Hydrogenophaga sp. SL48: one gene and its partner. The protein of the gene in region 2 interacts with the protein of the main gene of each other region in a pairwise test. Links are inferred from orthologs where the notes say so. Each region holds a gene or a part of one and is shown on either strand. Other genes may lie near its edges.

Region 1 (11,587 bases), 170 kb from region 2 along the record:
CCGTGCGGGCCGGTGGGCAGGATCAGCGGCTCGTCGGCCAGGTCGGCGATGGCGATTTCGGCCGGCAGGCGCGGCGCGGCGGCGCGGCGCACGAGGAACAGGTCTTCCTCCAGCAGCGGCATCACGCCCCAGCGTCGCCCGCCACCAGCCTGTCGGGTCTGGTGCAGGCGCGTGTCGAACAGCACCGCCAGGTCGAGCTGGCGGGCGTTGAGCATGGCGGTGAGGTGGCCCGACATGCTCTCCACCATGTGCAGGCGCACGTCCGGGTAACGCTCTCGCATGGCCTGCATGAGCGGCAGCCCGAGCACCGCCGAGGTGGTGGGCGCCAGCCCCACGCTGACGGTGCCTGACAGGCGCGCCTGCTGCGCGACACGCATGGCCTGCTCGGCATGGCGCAGGGTGAGCTGCGCCTCCCGGAAGAACGCCACGCCCGCCTCGGTGGGCGCCACGCCGCGCGGCGTGCGGTGCAGGAGCCGCGTGGACAGCTCGCCCTCCAGCCGCGTGATCTGCTGGCTGAGCGCGGACTGCACCATGTCCAGGTCCGCCGCCGCCCGGCTCATGGAGCCGAGCTCGACGATGCGAACGAAGTAGCGCAACTGCCGCAGTTCCATGAAGCGTCCTTGTCTCGGGTGGCACAACCGGCGCGCTGCTGTGGGCGCCTGTTCGATGTTCTTGCCGGTGGATTATTGGCCGACGCCGAACACCTCTCACACGGGTATTCGCCCGGTCATCGGCGCACCGTCAAACTTTGCGGCGCAGCAGCCGCACATGCATGGGCCGCACGAAGTGGGCGCCGTCGGGGCCGCAGTGCGGCTCGAACGCGGCGCGCACACGCGCAACCAGCGCGGGTGTGATGTGGTGGTCGGCGAAACTGGGGTAGAGCATGCGCTGCTCGAAGTCGGTCCGGTCCTTGAAGTGCACGGGCTGCGCGAAACGCCGCTCGCCCGCAGCCTCCCAGTGGGTGCCGGCGGCGAGCGCGCGGTCCAGCGCGGCCTGCGCGGCCCGTCGCACGGTGTTCTCGTCGTTGTAGAGGCGAACGATCTCGTTGAGCGCGCCGCCGAAGATCGGCTCGCTCACGTAGAACCAGCCACCGGGTTTGACCACGCGCGCGACCTCGGCCACCGCTGCGTCCATGCCGTCGAGCGGCACGTGGTGCAGGCTCTTGAGCATCATCGCGCCGTCAAAGACCGCGTCGGGGAACGGCACGGCTTCGGCGCTGCCGGCCACGAACAACAGCCGCTCCTGCGGACTCGAAACGTTTTTGGTGTGCTGCACGGCGTCCACCTCCAGCCCCAGCACCTGGCTGCCCACATGGCGCAGCAGCAACGCGCGCGCCAGCCGGGCGTCGCCGCAGCCCAGTTCGATGATGCGTTGCTCGGCCAAAGGCGCCAGGTCGTCCAGCACATCGAGTTCGTCGCGCACGATGGGCAATTGATCGGGATCGGCGTTTGTCTGATTCATTTAGATGCTCTCAAATCCGCAGCTTCGGCAGCGACTTGCGTTTTCTCAAGGAGACCCAAACGAGTATAGGAAGAATGGTGCCATCCAATGGTCAAAGGCCTGCCTGAACCGCACATCGCGTTTGACGGCAATACCGCTGGCGGCCACCGCGGCCCACTGGTCCCAGCGTATCCGGGAACGCAGCGTGGTCGTGCGCCGTTGCAACGAGGTGTCGCACCACTTCGCCGTGCCCGATGTCACCGTCGCGCCTCTCGGGGCAGCGCGAGCGTGTGCCGCACCTGCGCCACGCGCCGCAGCGCGTGGCGCCTTCGCGCGCGGGCGTGCTGCTGCTGGGGGCCGTACCGTCGGCGCAGGGGCGGGAAACTTCGGGCTGGCGCCGCGCTCTCAATCCATGTACAACCACACACTTATATTAGGAGTCGCGCATGGATCGCATTTTTCAGTTCGGCGAAACCGTCGAGGGCTACCCCATCCGCGTGGTCAACGAGCGCACGGTGCGCGCCGCCGCCGGCCTGCTGTTTTTCCCGGCCGTGGTGTCGTTCATGAACGCGCTGCTGACCGCCAACTACCAGCCCACGCGCCTGTTCGTGATCGTGTTCCTGATCGACATGGCGCTGCGCATGATCAACCCGCGCTGGGCGCCGAGCATGATCGTCGGCGGCTGGATCGTGCGCAAACAGACGCCCGAATGGGTCGGCGCGCCGCAGAAGCGTTTTGCCTGGGGTCTGGGCCTGCTGCTGGGTGGCGCCATGCTCTACCTGATGGTGTTCAACCGCTACATGGGCCCGGTGAACATGCTGGTCTGCGCCAGCTGCCTCACGCTGATGTTCTTCGAGACCGCGTTCGGCATCTGCCTGGGCTGCAAGCTGTACAACCTGTTCAACAAGGAGCAGGCCCAGCTCTGCCCAGGCGGGGTGTGCGAGATGCCGGCCTCAAAGGGCTTCGGCATGGGCCTCGGGCAGGCTGCCATGCTGCTGCTGTTCGTGGGAGCGATCACCCTCGCCAAAGGCTGGGTGGACCAGACTGGCGCCGTGCAGGGCGGCTTTGACGAGATGGCCACGCTGGAGGAGATGGGCCTCAAGCCCACCCCGGGCGAAGCCAGCGCAGCCGAAGCCGAGCGCTGCCAGGTGCCCGCCTTTGCCAAGGCAATCGGGCACGAAGCGCAGTGGAAGCTGCACAACGGATGCACTTGACCCACCCCCGTCGCTTGTTCGCTTCGCGTAACCGCTCCGCCCCTCAAGGGGCGATGCGAGTGGCCCGGCGGAGCCGGTTCCACCGCACCCTGGGCTGAACTTCCCCTCCGGCGCGAGGTGCCTTCACTCAGGGCACCGCGGAACCGGCTTCGCCGGGCCGCCAGTGCCGCCCCCTGGGGGGTGACGCCGTCAGGCGGCGCGGGGGGGGGGGTCAATGCCCCGCGTGCAGCTTCTCGTGGATCTTCCTGGTGGTGCGCCACACCGCCCACAGCACCAGCGGGATCATGACGCCGGCCAGCAACTCGGGCTTGATGGGCAGGCCCGCTTCTTTGCCCGCCTTGCCCAGGTAGAGGATCAGGCTGATCACGTAGTACGAGATCGCCGCGATCGACAGGCCTTCCACCGTGCTTTGCAGCCTGAGCTGCAGCTCCTGCCCCTTGGTGAGCTTGGCCAGCAGCTGCTGGTTCTGCTCCTCGGTGGCGATGTCCACCCGCGTGCGCAGCAGGGCGCTGGTGCGCGTGATGCGCTCGGACAATGAAGCCAGGCGTTGCGCGGTGGCGGTGACGGTGGCGATGGCCGGCGAGAGCCGGCGCTGCATGAATTCGCCGATGGTCTGTGTGCCCGGGATCGGTTGTTCCCGGATCTCCGCAATGCGCTGGCCCACCAGCGTGTCGTAGGCCTGCGTGGCGGAGAAACGATAGGCGTGTTGGGCGGTGGCCCGCTCCACGCCCGCGGCCAGCGACACCAGCGCGTCGAGCAGGGCCTGGTCGGTGGCGCTCTTGTTCTCCATCTGGGCGGTGATGTCGGCGAGCTGCTGTTCGGAGCGAGTCAGCAGTGCGCCCAGCTGCTTGGCCACCGGCAGCCCGCGCAAGGCCATGAGGCGGTAGGTCTCGATCTCCAGCAGGCGCTGCGAGATGCGGCCGGCCCGGGTTTCGGTGGTGTCGGTCGGCGCCACCACCAGCATGCGCTCGTAGCCCGACTCGCGCAGCATGAAGTCGGTGACCACCATCGAATGGGCGTTGTTCCCCATGAGCGAGGCCACCACCGTGTGCTCGCCCAGCCAGGTGCGCGCCAGCGCCAGGGTCTCCTGCGGGTGTTGCAGGTCGCCGTGCAGCATGACCAGTTTGATGGCGGCGAAGGTTCGCCCCGGAATGCCGGCGATCCAGTCGGGCGGCAGCACGATGTGCGAGAGCAGCTCGGGATCGCGCGAGCCCAGCTGCGCGGCATCGGGCAGCGGCTGCACCAGCGAATACCGGGTGAACTCGGTGTGGCGCTCCCACTTGAGCGTGTAGCCGGGCAGGCGCAGGCGCAGGAAGTTGCCTTGCAGCTGTTCGGGTGTGAGTGCCTGCTGTCCGGGCAGTCGGCTCAGGTGCGCACACTCCTGCTCGCGCGTGACCCCTTCGTTGAACACCGCCACAAACACCACCAGGGCGGGCAGGTGCACCCGCGCGGGCGGGCGGGCATGCACCTCGTTGTGCAGCAGCTCACGCTGCGGGTCACCGGCGGGCAACGGGTAGGGGTTGGGTTCCATGCGGCGATTGTGCCGAAACCTGGTGGCGCGCCGCTGCGGGCCGTGGCTCAAAAAAAGAAAACCCGCCGGGCTGGGCGCCCGGCGGGTTGTGAAGGCCACGTCCGGGATGGAAGACGTGGCGTCAGGGACCGGTTCCTCAGAACGGAATGTCGTCGTCCATGTCGTCGAAGCCGCTGGCCGGGCGGGCCGCCGCCGGGGCGGGCGCGGGGGCCGGGCGTGCGGCAGGGGCCTGACGCGGGGCCGCAGCCGGACGGCTGTACCCACCGCCGCCTGCGCCGCCCTCTTCACCACCGCCCATGCCTTCGCGGCCGCCCAGCAGCTGCAGCTCGGTGGCGATGATGTCCACGGTGTTCTTTTCCACGCCGGTGGCCTTGTCCACGTAGGTGCCGTACTTCAGGCGGCCTTCGACATAGATCGGGCGGCCCTTCTTCACGTACTCACCGGCGATCTCGGCCAGGCGGTCGTAGAAAGTGACGCGGTGCCACTGGGTGTCTTCGATGGTCTCGCCGCTGTTCTTGTCCTTGCGGCGGCTGGAGGTGGCCACGCTCACGTTGGCCACGGCCTGGCCCGAGGGCAGGTAACGGATTTCGGGGTCGCGGCCGCAGTTGCCGACGAGGATGACTTTATTGACGGATGCCATGTGTGTGCCCTGGGGGGAGTAAGCGGGCGGCGCCGGGAACCCGGGCCGCAAAAAGGTCAACCATTGTGCCGCAAGTGGCGTTCCGGCCCAATCATCCGCCGGCCGATGGTCTTTGGGACTCACCAGCCCCTACACTGCACTCCGATGAAAGGCGAACCGGACTTCCTGCAGAACGTGCGCAACGAGATCGGCGACGGGCGGCAGTGGCTGGACCGGACCATCGTGATCGTCTACGCGGTGCTCGCGGGCCTGTCCATCGTCGTGTTCACGCTGCTGGCTGACGCGGCCTTTGACCTCTACCAGGGCCTGCGCAGTTCGGCCTGGTGGGCGCCACTGCTATGGACACCGGCGCTCACCGCGCTGATCGTCTGGTCGGTGCGGCGCTGGGCGCCGGGCACGGCCGGCTCGGGCGTGCCGCAGGTGCTCACGGCGCTGGCGCCAGAGACCCCCATCGCCAGCCGTTCCCGGTTTGTCTCGCTGAAGCTGTCCATGGTCAAGATCGTGGCGGTTTCGGGCGGCTTGCTGGCGGGTCTGTCGATCGGCCGGCAGGGCCCTTCCGTGCAGATCGCCGCCGGCGTGATGCTGCACGCCAAACGCTGGCTGTCCCCCAAGACCGACATCAGCACTCGCGAACTGCTGGTGGCGGGCGGCGCTGTCGGCATCGCCGCCGCCTTCAACACGCCGCTGGGCGGCATCGTGTTCGCCATCGAGGAGCTGTCGCGCCGCCTGCAGGATCGCAGCAGCGGCCTGATGCTGGCCGCCATCGTGGTGGGCGGCCTGGTGTCGGTCTCGGCCTTCGGCAACCTCTCGTACTTCGGTCGTGTGCGGGCCGAGAACCTGTCCTGGTGGGTGTTGATCGGGCCGGCGCTGGTGGTGTCGGTGGCCAGCGGCCTGCTCGGCGGGTTGATGTCGCGCCTGCTGCTGGCCTCGTTCACCGGCCTGCCCGACCGCTTCTGTGCCTACCGGCGCAAACGACCGGTGATCTTCGCGGCCGGGTGCGGGTTGGTCGTGGCGGTGATCGCGGTGATCACCCAGGGCGATGCCGTGGGCGTGGGCCACCACAACACCCACGCGCTGCTGGCGCCCGACGGTGGCGAACACCACCGCCCGCTGGTGTTCACCGGACTGAAATTCATCGCGTCGTGGCTGTCGTCCTGGGCCGGGGTGCCCGCCGGCATGTTCGGCCCCAGCCTGTCGATCGGTGCGGGGCTGGGCGCCGACGTGGCCTGGCTGTTCGACTCGCCGCACGCGCCAGCCCTCATCGCGCTGGGCATGTGCGGCTTTCTGGCGGCGGTGACGCAGACCCCGATCACGGCCATGATCATCGTGATGGAGATGACCGACGGCCACAGCATGGTGCTCAGCCTGATCACCTGTGCGCTGCTCTCCAGCCTGGTCTCGCGCATGATCAGCCGGCCGCTCTACAGCACCATGTCCATTCTGATGATGCGTTCGCTGCGCGGGGCACCCATGGACGGCACCCACAGCGGGCATGTGCCGCTGGAGAGCCCGCCGGCCGCCGGATCAGCGCCGCGCTGACGCGGCAGGCGCTGGCGCCCGCATCGGCCAGGCCACCACCAGCCAGACCAGCGAGGCCACCGCGCAGGCGGCAAACAGGCCGCTCGGACCGTGCGCGCGGGCCAGCCAGCCGCCCACCGCGCCGCCGACAAAAAAGCCCACCGACTGCAGCGTGTTGTAAACGCCCAGCGCCGCGCCGCGCGCGTGCGCTGGCGCCAGTTTGGACACCAGGCTGGGCTGGCTGGCTTCCATCATGTTGAAGCCGATGAAGAACACAAACAGCAGGCCACCCAGTGTCCACAGCCCCGGCTGCGCGTCCGCCACCGCCCACAAGCCCACCTGCACCGCGAGGATCAGCCCGATGGAGACCAGGAAGGCCACGCGCAGCCGACCCTTGCGCTCCATGGGGAACAGCACGCCGCCCATGACCAGCAGCGAGGCCAGCACCGCCGGCAGGTACACCTGCCAGTGGTCGGCTTTGGCCAGCCCGGCCTGCACCAGCATCGCGGGCAGCGCCATCCACATGGCGAGCTGCACCGCGTGCAGCACGAAAACGCCCAGGTTCAGCCGCAGCAGCCCGGCGTGGCGCAGCACCTCGCCCAGCCCGCCACGCACCTGCTGCATGTCGGACGGCCGGTGCACGCGCGGTTCCGGCGGCGCCACCCACAGCACCACGGCGATGCCCAGCAGCGCCAGCGCGCAGGTCATGAGGAAGATGCCCGACAAGCCCACCCAGCCCGCCAGCAGCGGCGCGATGACCAGCGAGAGCGCGAACATCAGCGCGATGCTCGCGCCCACCATGGCCATCGCCTTGGTGCGCACGCTGTCGCGCGTGACGTCGGCGAGGAAGGCGGTGACCGCGGCCGAAATGGCGCCCGCACCCTGCACCGCGCGCCCGATGGCCAGCCAGGTGAGGTCGGGCGCCCAGGCTGCGATGGCGCTGCCCGCTGCGAACAGCAACAGGCCGGCCACGATGGTGGGCTTGCGGCCAAAGCGGTCGGAGGCGATGCCGAAGGGAATCTGCAGAAACGCCTGCGTCAGCCCGTACAGGCCCATGGCAAAACCGACACGGGCCGGGTCGTCGCCGCCGGGCAGGCGCGCGGCTTCGAGTGCGAACACCGGCAGCACGATGAACAGGCCCAGCATGCGCAGCGCAAACACCAGGGCCAGCGCACCGCTGGCGCGCCGCTCCTCACCCGTCATGCGGTTGGCATCGAGGGCGGGAGCATCGCTGGAAACGGGGGGAGCGGACGTTGAAGACACGATCAAGAAGCACGCGTCAGGCAGGATCGCCTGCCTGACGCCGGGGGTGTTGGGGCCAACCGGTATTGTGCGTCAAAGGCCCTGCCACACGCTGGTGGTGGGTCGGCACCGGCCTGGGCCGGCAGTCCCCGGAACAAGGCGTGGGAAATATCATTCCGGCAACTGCCGGGCCACCATTTCAACCACGCTTTCAATGGTGGTGGGCCAGGCGTCGGCTTCGGCGCCCGCCATCACGTTCAGTCGGCAACTGCCGCAGGACACCACCACCGTGTCGGCCCCCGTGGCGTCGATCTGCTCGCGCTTGATGCCCCAGGCCTTGTGCCGCAAACCCTCCGCGCGGTTGATCAGGAACACGCCCGCGCCACCGCCACAACACCAGTTCTGCTCGGCCGTGGGCGTGGTTTCCCGCAGGTCCATGCCCAGGGCTTTGAGCGCCGCGCGCGGCTCGTCCACCACGCCGCCGTGCCGGGCCAGCTTGCAGGCGTCGTGGTAGGTGATCTTGCGGCTGGGGTCTTCGGGTGGCTGCAGCTGCAAACGCCCGGCAGTGATTTCGCGCCCCACGAATTCGGACGCCGCCAGCACCTCGAAGGGCAGCGGCTGGCCGTTGGCGAGCCGCGCTTCCCAGCGCAGCGCCGGGTACGCGTGCCCGCACTCCGGCAGGATGACGGTCTTGGCGCCAATGGCCAGCGCCTCATCGATCAGGCGTTGGCTGGCCGCCTTCTGCAGCGATTCGCTGCCGGAGAGCAGACCGAAGTTCGCCGCTTCAAAACCCGCGCTGCGCAAGGTCCCTCGAATGCCCAGGTGGTTGAGGATGCGCGCCGTGGCGGCCAGCGCATCCTGGTACAGCAGCACGTCGATCACCGTGGTCACGAGCATCAGGTCGGCCTGCGGTTCGTCCAGAGGAACCGTGATGCCCTGGGCGCGCAGCAGGTCCAGCGTTTGCCGGAGCTCGTTGGGGCCGACGCCGAACACCGTGCCCCGGCCGGCCTGTTCCTGCGCCACCGCCGTCAACTCCAGTGGGGCCAGCCCGGCCTCGAACAGCGCTTCGCGCATCACGTTCACACCGCGCGCGGTGTTGACGCCCATCGGGCAGATCATGCTGCAGCGCCCGCACTCCGTGCATGAGTCGTAGACCAGTTCCTGCCACTCCTTGAGATCGTCGAGCGTGATGTCGGCCAGGAACAGGCGCTTGAGTGGCGCAAAGGCCGAGGTTTCGCGCGCGTGCACCCGGCGCAGCAGGTCCAGCTTGCGGCTGGGGCTGTATTTCGGGTCCTGGGTGCTCTGGTAGAAGTGGCAGGCTTCCGAACAGTAGCCACAGTTCACGCAGGCCTCCAGGTCCAGCGCCAGACCGCGGTCGGTCTTGGCGCGCATCACCGTCTTGGCGCGGCCCAGGCGCTCGGCGTCGGTCAGCGCATCGGGCTGCGCCATCTCCGGCAGGTGGTGGATGGCTTGCAGAAAGCCATGAAACACATCCATGTTGATCATGAGCGCACCCCGCGACGGCCAAAGAACGTGGCCAGCTGCATGCGCGCCGGCAGGAACAGGAACGCGTGCATCAGCTTGCCGAACGGAAACCAGATCAGCAGCAGCTCCAGCGTCAGCAGGTGCACCGCCAGCGGGTCCCGGTAGATCACGTGGTCGCGCGCCAGGATGGTCGCGGACGGATCGCCGATCACCGCCATGCCGGTGAAGAAGGGCAGGAACGTGAGCACCCAGGTGATCCAGTCGTCGGCGGTCGAGATCCGTTTCAGCACCGGATCGGTCAGGCGGAACAGCAGGGCCACCAGCAAAGAGATGATGCTGGCGCCCGCCGCGACGTACATCACGGCGTCGGGAAAGGCGGGCCACCACAGACCGGTCAGGCGGCGGACGAAAGCGATGTGGGGCGCGTAGCCGAAGAACACCACCGCAAGCCCGATGTGGAACACATAGGGATTCAGGTTGACGAGCGTGGCGCTCGGGTGAAACCCGCCGCGCGGCAGCATGCGCGTGAGCGCGGCGCTCAAAGCCGCGCCCGTGCCGAAGTGCTGGCGTTCGGGCCCGGCGGGTGCGGGCGAGCCGGGCAGGCGCCGCAGCGCCAGCAAGCGCCAGGCGACGCCCGCGACAAAGACAAAAAGAGACAGCGCCAGCAGCGGGCCGCGCACCCAGTCCAGGAAATCCATGGAGAACCGTCCTTGATGTGGTCACCGGAGCTTGCACAGTACGCCCAATCCGCCCGAAAAACACATTCCGGTTGCGCTTCGCTGCTCGGGGGTTGATTCCCGTCATGCCTTGACGCCACCCGGTGCCGCAGGTGCACCCCGCTGGCGGTCCGGCCGTATCATGTCGGGTTGCCTTTTTGACGCCAGAAACCCGCCACTGGTGCACCGCCTTGAACCAGAACCCGACCCCGCTGACCGGCCCCGCGCTGGAGATGCCCACCCCGCTCAGCCCCGCCCACGCCGCGGCCCTGCGCACCGCGGCCACGCTTTCGGTGCGCGGCGCGCGCACGCACAACCTGAAGAACATCGACCTCGACATCCCCAAGCACGCGCTGGTGGTGATCACGGGCTTGTCGGGCTCGGGCAAATCGAGCCTGGCGTTTGACACCCTGTACGCCGAAGGCCAGCGCCGTTATGTGGAGAGCCTCTCGGCCTACGCGCGGCAGTTTCTGCAGCTGATGGACAAGCCCGACGTGGACCTGATCGAAGGCCTGTCGCCGGCGATCGCCATCGAGCAGAAGGCCACCAGCCACAACCCGCGCTCCACCGTGGGCACGGTGACCGAGATCCACGACTATCTGCGCTTGTTGTACGCCCGCGCCGGCACGCCGCACTGCCCCGAGCACGACCTGCCGCTGGCCTCGCAGAGCGTGGCGCAGATGGTGGACGCCGTGCTGGCGCTGCCGCCCGACACGCGGCTGATGATCCTGGCGCCGGTGGCGCGCGAGAAAAAGGGCGAGTTCCTGGAGCTGTTCGCCGACATGCAGGCCCAGGGCTACGTGCGCTTCCGCATCAACGGCGAGGTGCTGGACTTCGATGCCCTGCCGGCGCTGAAGAAGACCGAGAAACACAACATCGACGTCGTGATCGACCGCATCAAGGTGCGCACCGACGCGGCCGACGAAGGTGTGAACCCACTGCGACAGCGGCTCGCCGAGAGCTTCGAGGCTGCGCTGCGACTGGCCGAAGGCCGCGCCATCGCGGTCGAAATGGACGGCGGCGCCGAACACGGCTTCTCCGCCAAGTTCGCCTGCCCGGTCTGCAGCTACACCGTGGGCGAGCTGGAGCCGCGGCTCTTTTCGTTCAACTCGCCCATGGGTGCCTGCCCCAGCTGCGACGGCCTGGGCCACACCGAGGTGTTCGATCCCGAGCGCGTGGTCGCCTTCCCCACGCTCAGCCTGGCCAGCGGCGCCATCAAGGGCTGGGACCGGCGCAATGGCTACTACTTCGCCATGATCGAGAGCATCGCGGCGCACTACAAGTTCGACGCCGAAGCGGCCTGGGAATCGCTGCCCGAAGCGGTGCAGCAGGTGCTGCTCTACGGCTCTGGCGAAGAAGAGATCAAGTTCAGCTACGCGCTCGAATCGGGCGAACGCGCGGGCAAGAAGATCAGCAAGAAACACCCCTTCGAAGGCATCATCCGCAACTTCGAACGCCGCTACCGCGAGACCGACTCGGCCGCCGTGCGCGAAGAGCTGTCCCGCTACCGCGCCACCCAGCCCTGCCCCTCGTGCAACGGCACGCGCCTGCGCCTGGAGGCGCGCCACGTTTTCGTGGGCGAGGGCGAGCAGAAGCAGCCCATCTACAAGATCAGCCACATCACGCTCGGCGAGTCGCTGGCCTACTTCAGCGCGCTGCACCTGCCCGGCGCCAAGGGCGACATCGCCGCGCGCGTGATCAACGAGATCCGCCAGCGCCTGAAGTTCCTGAACGACGTGGGCCTGAACTACCTGAGCCTGGACCGCAGCGCCGACACGCTCTCGGGCGGCGAAGCGCAGCG
Region 2 (11,756 bases):
GGGGACTGTGCTGTTTTTCTCGGGCATCACAGCTTGCTTGCAAGTTGTCCGGATTCGGGCTCACGTTTGGCGTTGGCGTGCCGATGAGTGGTGTGTACAGACCACCCGGAAACCCCCATGCTCTTTGCTCCCTTGCCCCGAAACGAGGCCAAGCGCCTGGAGGCGCTTCGCTCGCTGTTGATTCTGGACACCGCACCCGAAGAGTGCTTCGACCGCATCTCGGCCTTCGCCGCGAAGGAGTTCGACGTGCCGATCGCGCTCGTGTCTCTGGTTGATCGGGACCGGCAATGGTCCAAGTCCCACTTCGGCCTTGAGGTTTGCGAGACGCCGCGAGACGTCTCCTTCTGCGGCCATGCCATCACCAAGTCGGAAACGCTGGTGGTACCCGACGCGTTGAAGGACCCACGCTTTGCCGACAACCCGATGGTGACTGGCCATCCCTTCGTCCGCTTCTATGCAGGCGCAGGATTGCGCCTGCCCTACGGCCAGGTGGTCGGCACACTGTGCATCATGGACCGGCGACCGCGTGAGTTCGACCGGCTTGATGTGGCCATTCTGGGCGGTTTGCGCGACATGGTGGTGGAGGAGCTGTTCCGTCGCGAGGAGGCTGCAGCATGACCACTCAGCGAGGTGCCTTTGTTCACAAGGTGCTGCTGATCGAACCCGACGGCCTGGTGCGTGGCACGGTGGCGTCGGTGTGCCGCGAGATGCAGATTGCGCGCGTGCGCCAGACGATCAGCGTCGCGTCGGCCGAACAATGGCTCAAGACCGGAGCGCCGCAGGCCGTGCTGATGTCGCTGGTCGAAGGCGATGCCGCGCTGGATTTCCTGACCCGGCTGCGGGCCGGCGCGTTCCGCTGCGAGGCGGACATGCCGGTGGTGGCGATGGCGCGTATGGTCGACGCGGCGCTGGTGGCCCGGCTCAAGGAGCTCGATGTGCGCCGATTGCTGCTGCAGCCGTTCAGGTTGCACGACGTGATCCACACGCTGGAGCAGCTCTGGCCTGCGAGGGAAGCACTTCCGGCGTGAACAGCCCCTAAGGCAACGCTGAAAAGTCCTTCGTGGCGCGGGCATCCCGCTCTCGGGCGGTCTGCGGCGTTGCAAAGCCTCGCCGGGCCGCCCGGCCCGTCTGCGTTTTGCGCTTTGCAGCCCTTCCCGACAGCAGGCGCCCGTATCCACGGGGACTTATTCAGCGTCGCCCTAAATCGACAGCGGGTCCACGTCCACCGCCCAGCGCACCAGGCCCTTGGCCTCGGGCGCGCTGCGACAGCCGTGCAGCACCGGCTGCCAGGCCGCCAGAAAACGCTGCAGCGCGCTGCGCGAGGCGCTCTCCACCAGCATCTGCGCGCGCTCGATGTTGGCCACGCGCTGGATCGTCAGTGGCACGGCGGGGTAGAGCGTGATGTCGTCGCGGTGGGGCAGGCCGGCAGCCTGCTCGGCGGCGATGGTGAGGAAGGCCTGCGCGGCGGGCTGGGTGCGAGCGTCGGCGCGCAGCAGCGCCTGCGCGCCGTAGGGCGGCATGCCCGCGGCCTCGCGGTCGGCCAGCTGCCCGGCGGCGAAGCCGGGGTAATCGTGCTTCTTCAGGGCGGCAAACAGCGGGTGCGTCGGGTGCCAGGTCTGCACCCACATCTCGCTGGCCGCGCTCTGCGCCGCGTCGCGCCCCGCGCGCCCGGCCGCCTGCATCAGCAGCGCGAACAGGCGCTCGGGCGCGCGGTAGTCGCTGGCGAACAGGGCCGAGTCGGCGTTGAGGCCGGCCACCAGCGTGATGCGACGGAAGTCGTGGCCCTTGGCGATCATCTGGGTGCCCACCAGCACATCGACCTCGCCGCTGTGCAGCGCGGCGAGCTGCTGTTCCAGGCTGCCCTTGGTGCGGGTCGTGTCCGCGTCCATGCGCGCCACCCGCGCCGGGCCGCCGTCGGGGCGCTTCACGTCCAGCATCAGGCTGGTGAGCTGTTCTTCGATCTGCTCGGTGCCGCGACCGACCGGCGCGATGTCCAGGTTGCCGCAGTCCGGGCAGGCGCGCGGCACGCGCGAGGTGAAGCCGCAGTGGTGGCAGCGCAGGGTGCGGTCCAGCTTGTGGAACACGCGAAAGGCGCTGCAGTTCGGGCACTCGCTTTTCCAGGCGCAGGCGTCGCACGAGAGCACCGGCGCGTACCCCCGCCGGTTGAGCAGGACCAGGCACTGCTCGCCGCGCGCGATGCGCTCCTGCATCGCGGCCAGCAGCGGCGGCGAGACCGGTGTGCCTTTGGGCTGGTGGTTCATGTCGACCAGCCGCAGGCGCGGCAGCGCGCCACCGCCGATGCGCCCCGGCATCGCCAGCCGCAGGTAGCGGCCCTGGTCCGCCGCGTGCCAGGTTTCCAGGGACGGCGTGGCCGAACCGAGCAGCACCTGGCAGCGGGGTGTCGCCCCCTCTCCCGCTGGCGGGAGGGGGCCGGGGTGAGGGACATTGGCCAACGCCTCCGTCTCCACCTTCGCCCGGTACACCGCCAGGTCCCGCGCCGAATAGCGCGCACCTTCCTGGCTCTTGTAGCTCGGGTCGTGCTCTTCATCCACCACGATCAGCCGCAGCCCCGGCAGGCTGGCGAACACGGCCATGCGGGTGCCCAGCACGATGCGCGCCACGCCCGTGTGCGCCGCCAGCCAGCTGGAGAGGCGCTGCGCCGGCGTCATGCCGCTGTGCAGGCAGACCACCGAGCCGGTGCCGAACGCGGGCTCGAAACGTTCCCGGAACCGCGCCTCCAGCTGCGGTGTGAGGTTGATCTCGGGCACCATCACCAGCACCTGGGTGAGCGCCTCGCCCTCGGGCACCGCGGTCTGCAACACGTCCTGGGTGGCGCGCAGGTAGACCTCGGTCTTGCCGCTGCCGGTGGCGCCGTACAGCAGCACCGGGGCGCTCGCGCCCTCCAGCGCCGCCAGGGCCTCGGCCTGCTCGGCGCTCAGATCGTGGCCGCTCAACGCCTCGGGGGCGGTGGGTTCGGCGGTCAACAGCTTGGCGCGCTTCTTCAGGCGGCGCGCGAGCTGGGCGTGGTCCAGCTCGCGCAGCTGCGGCGGCAGGGCGGCCAGCGCCACCTCACCCAGGCTGCGCTGGTAGTACTGGGCGGCAAATTTCACCAGCTGGCGCCAGCGCTCGTTGAGCGGTGGCAGGCCGTCGAGCACGCCGGCCACGGCCTTCGTCTGGGTCTCGGCCAGCCCCTCGGGCGGAACGCTCGGGCAGTCCCAGACCACGCCCAGCACCTCGCGCGCGCCCAGCGGCACACGCACCAGCGTGCCCGGCGTGAGCGACAACTCACTCCGGTAACTCAGGATGCCGCCCACGCCGCTGTGGGCGGGGGTGGCGATCACGACGCCGGGCCAGTAGGGCATGTTTAGCGGCTCTTCTTCAGTCGAACTGTCGGAAAGTGATGTAAGTCATTGATTTGACATGGCTTCCACAGCTGTCCAAGCTTTCTGTGGATAACTTTGTTGATAGGTGCTTTTTCCGCGCCCGGAAGCCTTGTAAATCAAGGCCTTTCTTAAATTGCCCAGAAAAAAAGCAGAAATCAAAACCCAATGAAATCAACAGCTTAGATCGCCACCCCATCGGGTGGGGCGGCACTGATGGGGTGAAACCTGCATGTCGCACCGCAGCACGAAATTTGTGCATAAGTAAGGCATGTCAAGCGTTCTTTTTTTGAGTTTCTGTGCTAAAGGCCGGGCCGGGGGCGCTCAGGCATGCGTTCCGGGCATGCAAAGCGCCGGTGCGCAGGGTGGCTCAGGCCTGGGCCCGGATGCGCTTGGAGTGCGTGTGAACCGCGTCCACCAGCACCTTCACGCTCTCCGGCGGGGTGTACTGGCTGATGCCGTGACCCAGGTTGAAGATGTGCGTGGGGCCGGTGCCAGCACCCTGGTGCGGCGTGCCAAAACTCTCCAGCACCGCCGCCACTTCGCGGTCAATCGCCTCGGGCGGCGCGAACAGCACGTTCGGGTCGATGTTGCCCTGCAGGGCTTTGCTGTCGCCCACTGCGGCGCGTGCCTTGGCCAGATTCACCGTCCAGTCCAGGCCCAGCGCCTCGCAGTCCAGGCCCTTCATGTCGTCCAGCCACAGGCCGCCGCCCTTGGTGAAGACGATGCGCGGAATCACCGCGCCCGTGGCGTCGGTGCGCTTGAGCTGCGCCAGCACGCGCTTCGTGTACGCCAGCGAAAACTCCTGGAACTTGCCATCGGCCAGCACACCGCCCCAGCTGTCAAAAATCATCACCGCCTGCGCGCCGGCGTCGATCTGGGCGTTCAGGTACACGGCCACCGAGTCCGCGTTGATCGCGAGGATGCGGTGCATCAGGTCCGGGCGGCTGTACATCAGCGATTTCACGGCACGGTAGTCGTCCGAGCCGCCGCCCTCCACCATGTAGCAGGCCAGCGTCCAGGGGCTGCCCGAAAAGCCGATCAGCGGCACGCGCCCGTTCAGCGCCTGGCGGATGCTGGTCACCGCGTCGAACACATAACGCAGCTTGTCCATGTCCGGCACGGCCAGCGTGGCCACGTCGGCCTCGGTGCGCACCGTCTTCGCGAACTTCGGGCCTTCGCCCTGCTGGAAGGTGAGGCCCAGGCCCATCGCGTCCGGCACGGTCAGGATGTCGCTGAACAGGATGGCCGCGTCCAGCGCGTAGCGCTCCAGCGGCTGCAGCGTCACCTCGGTGGCGCAATCCACGTTGGTCGCCAGACCCATGAACGACCCCGCCTTGGCGCGCGTGGCGCAGTACTCCGGCAGGTAGCGACCGGCCTGGCGCATCAGCCACACGGGCGTGTGTGCGGTGGACTGGCGCAGGCAGGCGCGCAGGAAGGTGTCGTTCTGCAGGGGGGCGAAGCTCATGGGGGTATCCGGTTGCGGTGATCTGACGGGAAGCGGCGATTATCCCGTGTGGGGTGGGGCCTCACTTTGAGCGAGCGCAGACGGGTCTGCTGGCGGCGAGCAGACTTTGCCAAGTCAATGGCCTCGGGTGTAGCATGACCGGCGACCTTTTTGTCTGGATGAAGACGGATCCCCGCCCACGAGACCTGAGCGTCCATCGCGCACGAACAAGCCGGGGAATCCATTCCATCCGTTCACCCGCTGCCGCTGCGCGGCACGACTTGAGTCGGGCGTCAGATCTCATGTTCAAGGACCGCCATGCTGGCCACCACCCTTCGATTCGCGGGTCTCTTCCTCACGGCATTGCTCGTGGGCACCATGTTCGGCATCTGGCTCGGGTTCAATCCCGCGGCGCTGTCGGCGGGCGCCTATGTCGAGATGCAGCAGAACACCATCTGTGCGCTGAACGTGGTGCTGCCTGCCCTCGGCCTGGCCTGCATCGTTCTGACGGCGGCCCTGGCCGTGGTGACCCGACGGGACGGACGCGCCCGCTCGCTGCTCGTCGTGGCGGCGCTCTGCCTGGTGGCCGCGGGCCTCATCACCCGCTTCGCGAACCAGCCCATCAATGCGCTCGTCATGACCTGGAGCGCCCAGGCCCCCGCGAGCAACTGGGCGGAACTGCGCGACACGTGGTGGCAGTGGCACAGCTTGCGCACCGCCCTGGCGGTGGGGGGCTTTGCGCTGGCACTGTTTGCCGCGGTCGGTCAGCGCACGGAACCCTCCCACACCCGGGCAGCCTGAAGCTCGGCAGGGCCTTCCGCCGAGTCCGGCGTTGTCTGCATCCGGTCAACCGCATGAAAACCACGCGCGCAGGGCGCTTTGAGCTTTTCGCCCTGGGGGTGGCTGAAGCCGCCGCGTTGCTCCTTCTTGCTGGCTGGCCCGGGAAGCTGTCGACGCTTCTGTGGGCCGTCTGCCTGCCGCTCACGGCCTGGCTGTATGCCCGCTGGCGGTCGCGCGAACATGTCTGCGCGATCGTCGGCGCTGCCTGCGGGTTGGCCGCGTATCCTGTGAGCCATGGCTTGTTCTCGTTGCTGGTCCTGCCGTTCCCGCTTCAGCTTCTGGGGGCGCTGGGGGTCGTGGCCGAGGCGCTTCACGGCTCACCTGCCTATCTCGTCGTCCGGTTCGCCGATCTTGAGCCGCAGGGAGACACCAGCCTTGCGGTGCTGCTCCTCGACTACCTGCTCAATGGGCTCGTGTGGGCGGCGATCTACGGACGGATCGGCCATCATCTCGATCAGGGACGACGCTCACGTTGAACCCGCCTGTTGATTGACCTTGCCATGCCCATCGAAATCGAACGCAAATTCCGGGTCACCGGCACCGCCTGGCGCACGGCCGATGGCCAGCGCATCTGCCAGGGTTACCTCAACCGCGACCAGCACCGCACGGTGCGGGTGCGCGTCGCCGGCGCTCAGGCGTTTCTCACCATCAAGGGTGTCACCACCGGCGCCACCCGGGCGGAGTTTGAATACGCCATTCCGCTGGCCGACGCCGAGGCGCTGCTCGCCCTGTGCGACGGGCCGCTGATCGACAAGGTGCGCCACCGGGTCGAGCACGGCGGCCTGCTCTGGGAGATCGACGAGTTCCTGGGGGACAACGCGGGCCTGGTGGTGGCCGAGGTGGAACTGGCGAGCGAGGGGCAGGCGATCACCCTGCCGCCCTGGGTGACCGAGGAGGTCACGACCGACAGCCGCTACTTCAATTCCAGTCTCGCGACCCATCCGTTCAACCGGTGGGGTCCCTCCAAAGACCGCTGAAAGGACCACGCCCATGGAACTGCTGGACACCCTGAAACACCGCTTCGAGAAGCACAGGCATCGGCACAAAGCGATCACGTGGGCGCAGGTGCTGGCCCGGCTGGAGGGCCGCCCCGGGGCGCTGGAGGTGTTGCGCGAGATGGAGGCCTCCGGCGGCGAGCCGGACGTGGTGGCGCTGGACGGTGAAACGAAGTCGCTCGTGTTCTGCGACTGTGCGGCCGAAACGCCGGCCGGCCGGCGCAGCCTTTGCTATGACGAGGCGGCGCTGGCGGCGCGCAAGGAAAACAAACCCCAGGGCAGCGCGGTCGGCATGGCCGAGGCCATGGGCGTGGCGTTGCTGACCGAGGCGCAATACCGCGCGCTGCAGGCGCTGGGCGAGTTCGACCTGAAGACCTCCAGCTGGGTGCTGACGCCGCCCGGGGTGCGCGCGCTCGGCGGCGCGCTGTTCTGCGACTGCCGCTACGGCCAGGTGTTCACGTACCACAACGGGGTGCAGTCGTACTACGCGTCAAGGGGTTTTCGCGGCGCGTTGCTGATCTGACCCCCCGCAGCGCTTCGCGCTACCCCCCAGGGGGCGGCACTGGCCGTCCGGCAAAGCCGGCCCGGCGGTGCCCTGGGCTGGATGAACCAGGCCCGGGGTCAGGTCTTGTATTTGATGCTGCAGCCGTAGGCCTGGCTGGTGGGGGTGCTGACCGGCTTGCCGGCGAGCAGTTCACCGAGGCCCTGGCGCACGAAGTTGGTGGCTTTGTCGATGTCGGCCACGCGAGCTGAAGGGATGCTGTCGATGCCGCCCGCGTAGGCGAGCAGGCCCTTGGCGTTGACGATGTACATGTGGGGCGTGACGCGGGCCGCGTACAGGGCGCCGACCTGGCCGTCTTCGTCCATGAGCGTGGCGCTGGGGCTGGCGCCTTTGTCGCGCATCCAGCGCGCGAGCTGGGGCGGTGTCTGGTAATCGCTGCTGGCGTCTTCGGTGGAGTTGATGGCGAGCCAGACCACGCCTTGGCCGGTGAACTCCTTCTGCAGGCCCTGCATGTTGCCTTCGTAGTGCTTGCGCACGAAGGGGCAGCCGGGGTTGTTCCACTCCAGCACCACCAGCTTGCCTTTGAACTGCGAGAGCTTCAAGGGCTTGCCCGCCGTGTCGTTGAGCGTGAAGTCGGGCGCGGGCTGGCCGACGCTGGCGGCGGCGTGGGCAGGGCGCGGTACCAAGAGGCTGGGCAGCACAAGGGCACCCGTGCTCATGGCCAAGAGATGGCGGCGGTGCAGCATGGTTTGGGCTCCGGTTGAACGAACGACAACATGAGACACAGGGAAGCCCTGTTGGTTCAAGGCCCCCGCGGAACCGCCCTTCGACAAGCTCAGGACGGGCCGCCAGGTGCGCCCCCCCTTGGGGGGTGACGCCGAAGGCGGCGCGGGGGGTTACAAGCCCTTTATCGCCGTGCGCACTTCGCCCACCGTCAGCACCTCGGTCAACACCCGGGGCGGCTGGCCGTTCTTGTGGATCGCGTACACCGGCACGCCGTTGCGCCCCAGGCTGGCCAGCGCCTGCGTCACCAACGGATCGCGGCGGGTCCAGTCGGCGCGCAGCAGGGCCACGTTTTTGGCGGCCATGTCGGCCAGCACCTCGGCGTCGGCCAGGGTGCTGCGCTTGTTGTACTGGCAGGTCACGCACCAGGCGGCGGTGAAATCCACGAACACCGGGCGGCCTTCGGCCAGCAGCGCGGCCTGGCGCTCGGGGCTCCAGGGCTGCCAGCTCACGCCCTGCACGGCGGTGGCCACTTCGGCGCCAGGGCTGGCGTCCTGCATCCGCGTGACGTTCGGTCCCACGGTCCAGCCCAGCCACAGCAGGCCCGCCAGAGAGAGCCCGGCGAGCACCGTGCGGCCCTTGCCGCGCAGGCCGAGCGCCCACACCAGCAGCGCCAGCACCACCAGCAGCATGAGCAGGGCGGCGGCGCCGTCGATGCCGCTCTGTTGTCCCAGCACCCAGAGCAGCCAGACCACGGTGGCGAACATGGGGAAGGCCATGAGCTGACGGAAGGTGACCATCCAGGCGCCAGGGCGCGGCAGCGCGCGCGCGATGGCCGGCCACCAGCTAGCGGCGAGGTACGGCAGCGCCATGCCCAGGCCGAGCACCCCGAATACCGCCAGCGCCTGGATCACGGGCAGGCCGATGGCCAGGCCCAGCGAGGCGCCCATGAAGGGCGCGGTGCAGGGTGAGGCGATGGCCGTGGCGAGCACGCCGGTCAGGAAGGCGTCGGCCGTGGGGCTCTTGGCCTGCAGGCTGGCGACGCTGCTGGGCAACACGCTGCCGAACTCGAACAGGCCGGCGAGGTTGAGACCGATGAGCGTGAACAGCACCGCCAGCGCGGCCACCACGCCCGGGCTCTGCAGCTGGAAGCCCCAGCCCAGCTGTTCGCCCGCCGCGCGCAGGCCGAGCAACAGGCCGCCTAGCGCGAGGAACGAGAGCACCACGCCCGCGGTGTAGGCCAGGCCGTTGGCGCGGTGCGCGGTCTTGTCGCCGGCGTGCCGGGCGAAGGCCAGCACCTTGATGGCCAGCACCGGGAACACGCAGGGCATGAGGTTGAGGATCAGGCCACCGATGAAGGCGCCGAGCAGGGCGGCCCAGAGCGACACCGGCACGCCGGGCGCCGAGGGGGGCGTGGCCGCGCGGGCGGCGTTGGCGTCGAGCGCGGCCTGCAGCGCGTCGGGCACGGCCGCCGGCAGCGGAGCGGCGGCGGGCCAGGTGCCTTGCACCGGGAGGTCCAGCCGCACGCCGGCCGTGCCCGCGCCCTCGCCGGGCGGGTTGGCCGGCGCGACCACGAGGGCGAGCTGGGCGGGGCTGTCGCTGCGCTGCGGCGAGAGCGGCACGCGGGCGGTCCAGCGCTCGCCGTCCCAGGCCTGCGTCCAGGGGCTGCCGGGTTCGATCAGGCCCGTGGTTTCGGGGAAAAACTCCAGCGCCTGGCCGCGCCAGGCGGCGGGCAGGCCAACGAGGGCGACCTTCAGAAAGCCGGGCTCGGGCTGCAGGGCGCTGCCGTCGGCGGTCTGGGGTCGGGGCGCGGCGGCGAGGGCGGCGTCGAACGCGGCGCCGTTCAGCGCGGTCGAACCCTGCACCGGGATGCGCAGGGTGTATTGGCCTTCTTCGGGGATGCACTCCTTGCGGCAGGCGAGCCAGGCGGCGGAGAGCTGGACGTCGAGGTGGGTGCCGGTGAACGAGGGGTCGATGGTCAGCGGCACCGGCAGCAGCACCGTGCCGTTGTAGCCGTAGTTGGCCAGGGTGCCGAGCGGGAACTTGCGCGGCGTGGGCCAGGCGATGGCGCCGGCCGTCACGCCCGGGGGCAGCGTCCATTGCAGCTCGGTGGGCAGGCCGGAATCGCCCGAGTTCTTCCAGTAGGTGTGCCAGTCGGGCGTGTGCGTGAGCTGCAGGCCGAGCCAGACCTTGCTGCCCGGCGTGGCACCCTGGGGCGCGTGAGCCAGCAACTCGCCGCGCACCATCTGCGGCGGCGCCGTCGGTGTGGTGTTGCCGCCCAGAATGCCCTGGGCCAGGGCGGTGAGCGGCAGCCACACGGCGAACAACAGGCCGGCCAGCAGGCGGCGGACAGTGGGAGACAAGGGCTGGGGCAACGGCATCAGAGGCAGACGGTGAGGGAGGGCGCGCAGCGGCGCTGCCAGGGTATGAGGGGCCGGGCTCGCCCAAGTTCCTGGGGCCGCACCGGGCGCCGCCTAAATATAAGGCAACGCTGAAAAAGTCGCGCGCGGGCCGCACTTTGACTACAAACGGGGTCGGAACGCATGGACATGGAGGTACACCCCATGGGATTCATCGTGGAGCGCGCCCTGCTGCCCTGGGCGCAACGGGTGAAGCAGCGGGCCAACCTGCCGGTGCGCCTGAGCTGGGGCGCGGGCGGTGGCTCGTCGCTGGCGCTGGGCGACTTTGAGCAGCCGAGCGTGGAGATCCGCGTGCGCGACCCGGCGGCCTGGCCGTTGCTGATCGACCCGCAGCTTGACACCCTGGGCCGGGCCTATGTGGAGGGGCTGGTCGATGTGGACGGCAGCGTGCCGGACATCCTGGCAGCGGCGCACGGCCTGGCCCAGCACGCCGAGCCCGCGGGCGGCCTGCTCGGACGCATCCGCCGCCGCCACGGCCACACGCGCGCGAGCGACAGCGAAGCCATCCAGTACCACTACGACGTGTCCAACCAGTTCTACGCCCGGTGGCTGGGCGAGGGCATGGTGTATTCCTGTGCCTACTTCGAGCACGGCGACGAAACGCTGGACGCCGCGCAGCAGAAAAAGATCGACCACATCCTGCGCAAGATCCGCCTGCAGCCGGGCCAGCGCCTGCTCGACATTGGCTGCGGCTGGGGAGCGCTGGTGCTGCGAGCGGCGCAACACTTTGGCGCGCGCTGCGTGGGGGTGACGCTCTCGCAGAACCAGTTTGATCTGGCGCGCGAGCGGGTGCAGGCGGCGGGCTTGCAAGATCGCATTGAGGTCCGCCTGCAGGACTACCGCGACGTGACGCTGCAGCGCGACGGCCCGTTCGACCGCATCACCAGCGTGGGCATGTTCGAGCACGTGGGGCTGGACCACCTGGCCGCCTACTTCAGCCACATCCGCAGCCTGCTCCAGCCCGACGGCTGGGCCATGAACCACGGCATCACCAGCACCGACCCCAACGACGGCGAAACCGCCCTGGGCGGCGGCAGCTTCATCCAGCACTACGTGTTCCCGCGCGGCGAGCTGCCGCACATCGGCACCGTGCTGCGCACCTTGCAGGAGGGCGGGCTCGAAGCGGTCGACGTGGAAAACCTGCGCCGCCACTACCAGCGCACCACGCAGCTCTGGAGCGAGGCGTTCGAGGCGAACACCGCGCAGATCAAGCCGCTGGTGGACGAACGCCGCTGGCGCATCTGGCGCATCTACCTCGCGGGCTGCGCCTGGGCCTTCGAGCACGACGAGGTGGCGCTCTACCAGGTGCTGTGCCGCCCCGCGGGGCAGTCATCGGCAGGACTGCCGTGGTCGCGGAGCTGGATGTATCAGGAGCCCCCAGGGCAACGCTGACAGGCTTCGCGCGAAACTGTCCATCCCGGAGACACCGAGGAACCGGCTTTGCCGGGC

What was found.
Region 1: the proteins of priA (region 2) and ssb interact in binary tests that used the Escherichia coli proteins (3 or more experiments, as listed by UniProt). The link is inferred for Hydrogenophaga sp. SL48 from one-to-one orthologs.

The regions. Positions count from the first base shown.
Region 1 is NZ_CP063400.1:4,990,617-5,002,203, reverse strand. What follows is about bases 3,074-5,868. They hold ssb (single-stranded DNA-binding protein), read right to left. Parts: upstream 4,826-5,868; coding sequence 4,322-4,825; downstream 3,074-4,321. Other genes in these bases: IM738_RS23775 (chloride channel protein), read left to right, coding at 4,970-5,868; IM738_RS23785 (DUF3422 family protein), read right to left, coding at 3,074-4,185. Also shown: IM738_RS23800 (LysR substrate-binding domain-containing protein), read right to left, coding at 1-611; IM738_RS23795 (class I SAM-dependent methyltransferase), read right to left, coding at 742-1,461; IM738_RS23790 (DUF4395 domain-containing protein), read left to right, coding at 1,887-2,654; more of IM738_RS23785, read right to left, coding at 2,866-3,073; more of IM738_RS23775, read left to right, coding at 5,869-6,364; IM738_RS23770 (MFS transporter), read right to left, coding at 6,350-7,609; IM738_RS23765 ((Fe-S)-binding protein), read right to left, coding at 7,757-9,091; IM738_RS23760 (hypothetical protein), read right to left, coding at 9,088-9,768; excinuclease ABC subunit UvrA, read left to right, coding at 10,020-11,587. UniProt on the Escherichia coli protein: Plays an important role in DNA replication, recombination and repair. Binds to ssDNA and to an array of partner proteins to recruit them to their sites of action during DNA metabolism. Acts as a sliding platform that migrates on DNA via reptation.
Region 2 is NZ_CP063400.1:5,160,782-5,172,537, forward strand. What follows is about bases 782-3,745. They hold priA (replication restart helicase PriA), read right to left. Parts: upstream 3,363-3,745; coding sequence 1,200-3,362; downstream 782-1,199. Other genes in these bases: IM738_RS24610 (hypothetical protein), read left to right, coding at 782-1,028. Also shown: IM738_RS24605 (GAF domain-containing protein), read left to right, coding at 118-618; more of IM738_RS24610, read left to right, coding at 615-781; hemE (uroporphyrinogen decarboxylase), read right to left, coding at 3,751-4,848; IM738_RS24625 (DUF1772 domain-containing protein), read left to right, coding at 5,146-5,628; IM738_RS24630 (hypothetical protein), read left to right, coding at 5,682-6,143; IM738_RS24635 (CYTH domain-containing protein), read left to right, coding at 6,168-6,644; IM738_RS24640 (DUF4256 domain-containing protein), read left to right, coding at 6,658-7,185; IM738_RS24645 (thioredoxin family protein), read right to left, coding at 7,284-7,910; IM738_RS24650 (protein-disulfide reductase DsbD family protein), read right to left, coding at 8,061-10,268; IM738_RS24655 (SAM-dependent methyltransferase), read left to right, coding at 10,452-11,699.